3 regions of the Kocuria sp. CH-021 genome follow, and region 2 is predicted to be linked to each of the others. Evidence: predicted binding sites of a transcription regulator. Region 2 holds the regulator's gene; each other region holds the start of a gene.
The links. The regulator HspR, encoded in region 2, represses chaperone genes until heat shock. The targets are predictions, from matches to a motif close to AAGTTGAGTCNNNNNGACTCAACTT.
Positions count from the first base shown of each region.

Region 1: ACPYN7_RS01980 (Hsp20/alpha crystallin family protein) is a predicted target of HspR. The motif match lies at 1,344-1,368, and genes of this name have one in related genera.
Region 3: clpB (ATP-dependent chaperone ClpB) is a predicted target of HspR. The motif match lies at 856-880, and genes of this name have one in related genera.

Region 1 covers NZ_JBNAFK010000002.1:144,935-147,191, forward strand. The annotation lists gene ACPYN7_RS01975 (Gfo/Idh/MocA family protein) at 132-1,226, shown strand; gene ACPYN7_RS01980 (Hsp20/alpha crystallin family protein) at 1,390-1,935, shown strand; gene ACPYN7_RS01985 (NADP-dependent isocitrate dehydrogenase) at 2,134-2,257, shown strand, end outside.
Region 2 covers NZ_JBNAFK010000003.1:9,350-11,606, reverse strand. The annotation lists gene ACPYN7_RS02555 (DnaJ C-terminal domain-containing protein) at 1-653, shown strand, start outside; gene ACPYN7_RS02550 (heat shock protein transcriptional repressor HspR) at 655-1,095, shown strand; gene ACPYN7_RS02545 (GNAT family N-acetyltransferase) at 1,216-1,710, opposite strand; gene trmB (tRNA (guanosine(46)-N7)-methyltransferase TrmB) at 1,707-2,257, opposite strand, start outside.
Region 3 covers NZ_JBNAFK010000001.1:23,653-25,909, forward strand. The annotation lists gene ACPYN7_RS00105 (hemerythrin domain-containing protein) at 159-728, shown strand; gene clpB (ATP-dependent chaperone ClpB) at 961-2,257, shown strand, end outside.

The DNA.
Region 1 (2,257 bases), on a different contig from region 2:
CGATCGGCGCGGCCGGGGAGGGCGGGCCGCGGCCCGGAGCGGGCGGCCTCGAACGGGCGGCCCGGTGCGACGGCGCCGGGCGGGCAGCGCTCAGCGGGTGGCGCCGGGGAACGGCGTGGCAGAATGCGCCCATGCCCGCTCAGACCCTCAGCCCGTTCGTCGCCGCCTCCCTCGACGCCGCCCACCTCGACGACCCCGGCACCGCGACGGGCCGCACGCTCGGATGGGGCGTGGTCAGCACCGGCGGCATCGCGGAGAAGGTGGTCGCGGACATCGCCGCGCTGCCCGACGCCCGGCTGGTGGCCGTGAGCTCGCGGGACCAGCACCGCGCGGAGGACTTCGCCCGCCGGCACGGGGTGGAGCGCGCCTACGGCAGCACCGCCCCCGCCACGGGCCTGGACCGCCTGGCGGCCGACCCGGACGTGGAGATCGTCTACGTGGCCACCCCGCACGGCTACCACCACCGGGACGTCTCGGCGCTGCTGCGGGCCGGCAAGCACGTGGTGTGCGAGAAGGCCCTCGCCATGACCGCGGCGGAGGTCCGGGACCTGTTCCGCCTGGCCCGCGAGCACGGCGTCTTCCTCATGGAGGCCGTCTGGACCCGCATGACCCCCGGCTTCCGCACCGCGATGCGCTGGGTCCGGGAGGGCCGGCTCGGCCGGGTGCGCTCGGTCGAGGGGTCCATCGGCATGCACCGCCCCCTCGACCCGGCCCACCGGCTGTTCCGCCGGGCCGACGGCGGAGGCGTGCTGCTGGACATGATGGTCTATCCGCTGACCTGGACCTCCGCCGTGCTCGGCGCCCCGGAGCGCTGGAGCGCCCGCGCGGAGCTCGGCGCCACCGACGTGGACGTGGACACCGCCCTGACCCTGGACTACGGCCACGGCCGGGCCCACGTGAGCGGCACCCTGTCCAGCACGGTCCCGCACCAGGTGACGCTCAGCGGCACGGAGGGCTGGCTGCGCGTGGACGGCCGGATCAACTGCCCCACCACCCTGGTGCTGCAGACCGCCGCCGGCGCCCGCGGCGGCGCCGACCCCGCGGTGGAGCGCGTGGCCGTGCCGGGCGCGGGCTACGTCTTCGAGATGCGGGAGGCCACCCGCTGCGTGCAGCAGGGCCTGCTCGAGTCCCCCGTGATGCCGTGGGCCGACTCCCTCGAGCTCGTGGAGCTCTTCGACCGGGTGCGGGAGCGGATCGGCGTGCGGTACCCCCACGACACCCGCTGAGCCGACACCCGCTGACACGACGCACCCGCGCACGGCGCCCGCCGACGGGCGGTTCGCCGTGGGCGATCCGAGCCCGGACCTGTTGAAGAGCTCCCAGGGCGGCACTATCATGGTCAACAGTTGAGTTGATCCGACTCAACTAAATGTCGAAGACATTGCTCACATGGTTGAGGAGATGATTGACGTGGCCACGATGTTCACCCCGTTCAACGATTTCGACCGGCTCGCCGCCTCGCTGTTCGCCCGGCAGGGCCTGCGCGAGATGCCCATGGACCTGTACCGGGACGGCGACCAGTACATCCTGCGGGCTGACCTGCCGGGGATCGACCCCGACAGCGTCGACGTCGACGTCGACGGCCAGCTGCTGACCATCCGGGCGGAGCGGAAGCTGCCCGAGGTCCAGGACGTCCAGTGGATCACCCGGGAGCGGCAGAGCTCCTCGTTCGTGCGCCAGCTCAACCTGGGCCAGGGCATCGACATCCAGGGCATCGCCGCGAACTACGACAACGGCGTGCTCACGGTGACGATCCCCGTCTCCGCGCAGGCCAAGCCGCGCAAGATCCAGGTGGTCTCCGGCCAGGGCGAGCAGGTCTCCGGCCAGGGCGAGCAGCAGGCCCTGGGAGAGAGCCGGGACGGCTCCGGCGACCGCGTGATCGGCGAGGGCGAGCTCGTCAACGGCGAACGCTCCACGCAGTCCACCGAGGGCTGAGCCCGGCCCGGCCGGCAGCCGCCCCGCACCGGCCGGGACGCCACGGCCCGGGCCCGTTCCCCCGCGGGGAACGGGCCCGCCGTCGTGCCCGGAGCCCCCGCACTCCCCGGGCGGCCAGCGGGCGGGGCGCCGCCTCGGGTATCTTGGCACCAGGAAGCACCACCCCGATCCGACGACATCCTGGGAGACAGCCCGCACATGGCCAAGATCATCTACACCCGCACCGACGAGGCGCCCCTGCTCGCCACCTACTCGTTCAAGCCGATCATCGAGGCCTACGCCTCGACCGCCGGCGTCGAGGTGGAGACCCGCGACATCTCCC
Region 2 (2,257 bases):
GCGCGGGGGGCCCGGGCGGGTTCGAGGACCTGTTCGCGCAGTTCGGCGGCCAGACGGGCTACGGGGCGCCCGGCGGCTACGGCGGGTACCAGGCCCCGCCGGCGCGCGGGGAGGACATCCGGACGGAGACGACCATCCCGTTCCGCTCCTCCGTGCACGGCACCACGATCAAGCTGCGCCGCGGCAACGGCCAGGAGACCACGGTGCGGATCCCCGCCGGCGTGCGGGACGGGCAGAAGCTCAAGCTCGCCGGCAAGGGCCACTCCGGGCCCGGCGGGGCCGGGGACCTCTACGTCACCGTCCACGTGACGCCGCACCCGTTCTTCCGGCGGGTCGAGGGCACGGACGACGTCGAGGTCACCGTGCCGATCTCGTTCCCCGAGGCGGCTCTGGGCGCCACGATCGAGGTGCCCGTGCTGGACGGCGGCACCGTGCGGCTGAAGGTGCCGGCGGGCACGTCCTCGGGCCGGCGCTTCCGCGTCAAGGGGCGCGGGTTCAGCACGGCCAAGGGCTCGGGCAACCTGATCGTGACGGTCGAGGTGCACGTGCCGGCCGAGCTCGACGAGCAGGCGCAGGAGGCCGTCCGGGCGTTCGCCGAGGCGACCGCGGCCCAGGACCCCCGGGCCGGCCTGGCCGCGAAGGCGCGGGTGTGAGATGGCACTGGACGCAGACCAGCCGCTGTTCGTGATCTCCGTGGCCGCGGAGATCGCGGAGATGCACCCGCAGACGCTGCGCCAGTACGACCGGCTCGGCCTCGTCAGGCCGTCCCGCGCCCCGGGCCGGGCCCGGCGCTACTCCCAGCGCGACATCGAGAAGCTGCAGCAGATCCAGGTGCTGTCCCAGGAGGGCGTGTCCCTCGAGGGCATCCGGCGCATCCTCCAGCTGGAGAACCAGGTCGCGGCCCTGCGCGCGAGGGTGGCGGAGCTGTCCCAGGAGCTCGAGGACGCCCGGGACCGGGCCGAGGAGTCCTCGCGGATCTTCGCCGCCGGTGTCGGCGGGGACGTGGTGCGCATGGCCCGCGGCGCCCGTCCCCGCGCCCGCAAGATCTCGCAGGCCGTGGTGCTGTACCGGCCCCCGCGCCAGCAGGAGCGCTGACCGGCCGGTTCCCGCGCCGGCAGGAGCGCTGACCGGCCGGTTCCCGCGCCGGCAGGAGCGCTGACCGGCCGGTTCCCGGCCGGCCGGTTCCCGGAACGGCCGGACCCGGACCGGTGCGCGTCAGCGCAGGTGCTTCTCGAAGCCCACGTCGTACACGCCACCCGGATAGATCTGCGCGGTCCCGGGCAGCAGGACGTAGCCGCTGCGGCGGTAGAGGGCGAACGCCTCGGGCTGGCGGCTGCCGGTGGTGAGGTAGATGCGCCGATACCCCGCCGCGGCGGCGAGCCGCTCGAGCTCGGCCAGGACCCGCCGGGAGATCCCGCGCCGGCGGTGCGCCGGAGCGGTCCACACCCGCTTGAGCTCGGCGGTGGCGTCGTCGTGCCGGCGGAACGCGCCCCCGCCCACTGTCACGCCGTCCTCGAGGAGGAGCAGGAGCGCCCCGGTGGGGACGGTGAAGTCGTCCACCGGGTGGTGCGCCATCTCCTCCGCCCCGATCTCGGGGCCGTAGCGCACCACGTACTCGAGGTGCAGTCCCTCGAGCAGCGGCCGCGTGCGGGGATCACCCGGGCGCACCACGACGAAGCCGTCCCGCTCCGGGCCGGAGGCTGCGCTCACTCCGTCCGGCGGTAGACGAGGTCGCGCGGGACTCGGCCCGCCTCCCGCGCCTTGCGCTCGAAGCTCGTGAGGATCCGGCCTTCCCAGCGGGGGGCCCAGCCCGTGTCCGGGTGCTCGTCGTCGGCGAGCGGGCCCGGGTGGACGTTCTCGAAGTGCGGGGACGCGTCGAGGACCTCGCGCATCACCAGCGCGTACTCCTGCCAGTCCGTGGCGAGCCGCCACAGCCCGCCCGGCGCGAGCACCCGGGCGGCGAGCTCGGCGAACGCGGGGGAGACCAGGCGCCGCTTGTGGTGGCGGGTCTTGTGCCAGGGGTCCGGGAAGAACACCCACAGCTCGTCGACCGAGGCCGGGGCGAGCAGGTGCTCCAGGACCTCGGGCGCGTTGGCCTGCACCACGCGAACGTTGTCCACGCCGGCCTGGCCCGCCTTGAGCAGCAGGTCCGCGATCCCGGGCTTGTACACCTCGACGGCGAGGAAGTTCCGCGCGGGATCCTGGGCGGCGGCGTGCACGACGGCCTCGCCGAGCCCCGAGCCGACCTCCACGACCA
Region 3 (2,257 bases), on a different contig from region 2:
GTCATCCGCCGGCGAGGTCTGGTCCGCGGCCGTCGCCGTGACCTAGAGTCGAAGATGATCAGCACACTGCTGAACGGCGGCACGGGGCCGTGCGGCGCTCCTGCGCCGGCGCCGTCGGCCGCGGAACCGCGCACCACCACGTCAAGGAGGCACGTCCCATGACCGACACCCACGCTGCGGGAACGGATGTCGTCGACATCCTCACCGCCGACCACCGGGAGATGCTCGAGCTGCTCGGCCAGATCGAGGGCACCACGGACGCCGGCCGGCGCAGGGACCTGACCGACACCGTGATCGCGGAGGTCATGCGCCACGCCGTCGCGGAGGAGATGTACGTCTACCCGGCCATGGCGAAGCACCTGCCGGACGGCGCCGAGGAGGTCGAGCACGACAAGCAGGAGCACGACGAGCTCGTGCAGGTCATGAAGCAGATCGAGGGCGTCGACGCGTCCGAGCCCGCGTTCCTGGAGCTGATCCGGGAGATGCAGTCGCAGCTGCGCCACCACATCGAGGACGAGGAGTCGGACCAGTTCCCGAAGCTGCGGGCGCACATCCCCGCCGGGGACCTGGTGGAGCTGGGCGAGAAGGTGGAGACCGCCAAGAAGGTCGCGCCGACCCGGCCGCACCCGCACGCGCCGCACTCGGAGCTGTTCCACAAGACCATCGGACCCGGCGTCGGCATGGTCGACCGGCTCCGCGACAAGCTGACGGGGCGGAGCACCGGCTAGGCCGCCGGGCCCCACCGCCCGTTCGCCGGCGGCCCCTGTCGGACGAGCTCCCCGAGCTCGTCCGACAGGGGCCGCTCGCGTGCGGCGGGTGTCGACTCCGGAGGAAGGAATACGCTCTGTTCCTCCAGGGTTGAGTGAGATAGACTCAGGTTAGCTGAACTGCTCGGCCGCACCCGCAGAGGAGCAGCGACCGGGTCGGTTCGTCCCCGACCGTCCACCCCAAGGAGCCGCAGTGGAGACCAAGTTCACCACCAAGTCCCAGGAGGCGCTCTCCGCCGCCTCCACCAACGCCTCGACCGCGGGCAACCCGCAGGTCGAGCCCGCCCACGTCCTCAAGGCCCTCATGGACCAGCGCGAGGGCGTGGCCGTCGCCGTCCTGAAGGCCACCGGGGCCGACGTCGACGCCGTCTCGGCCCAGGCCAGCGCCGCCATCAAGGCCCTGCCCTCCGCGTCCGGGGCCGCCACGGCCCAGGCCCAGTTCAACCGGGGCGCCCTGCAGGTCATCCAAGCCGCGGAGCAGTTCGCCCGGTCCCTCGGTGACGAGTACATCTCCACCGAGCACCTCCTGTACGGCCTCGCCCAGCAGGAGGGGAAGGTCGGCGACATCCTGCGGGACGCGGGTGCCGGACCCGACCAGCTCAAGACCGCCGTCCCGTCCGTGAGAGGAGACCGCCGCGTGACCACCCCCGACCCCGAGGGCACGTTCCAGGCGCTCGAGAAGTTCGGCACCGACCTGACCGCCATGGCCCGCGAGGGCAAGCTGGACCCCGTCATCGGGAGGGACTCCGAGATCCGGCGCGTGGTGCAGGTGCTCTCGCGCCGCACCAAGAACAACCCCGTCCTGATCGGCGAGCCCGGCGTCGGCAAGACCGCCGTCGTCGAGGGCCTCGCCCAGCGCATGGTCGCCGGGGACGTGCCCGAGTCGCTGCGCGGCAAGACGCTGATCTCCCTGGACCTCGGGTCCATGGTGGCCGGCGCCAAGTACCGCGGTGAGTTCGAGGAGCGGCTCAAGGCCGTGCTCGAAGAGATCAAGCAGTCCGAGGGCCGGATCGTCACCTTCATCGACGAGATCCACACCGTGGTCGGCGCCGGCGCCGCCGAGGGCTCGATGGACGCCGGGAACATGCTCAAGCCCATGCTGGCCCGCGGCGAGCTCCGCCTGATCGGGGCGACCACCCTGGACGAGTACCGCGAGAACATCGAGAAGGACGCCGCCCTGGAGCGCCGCTTCCAGCAGGTCTACGTCGGGGAGCCCTCCGTGGAGGACTCCGTGGCGATCCTGCGCGGGCTCAAGGAGCGCTACGAGGCCCACCACAAGGTGCAGATCGCGGACTCCGCGCTCGTCGCGGCGGCCGCGCTGTCCAACCGGTACATCCCCGGCCGGCAGCTGCCGGACAAGGCCATCGACCTGGTCGACGAGGCCGCCTCGCGGCTGCGCATGGAGATCGACTCCGCGCCGGAGGAGATCGACCAGCTGCGCCGCGCCGTCGACCGCCTGACCATGGAGGAGCTCGCCCTGGAGCGCGAGA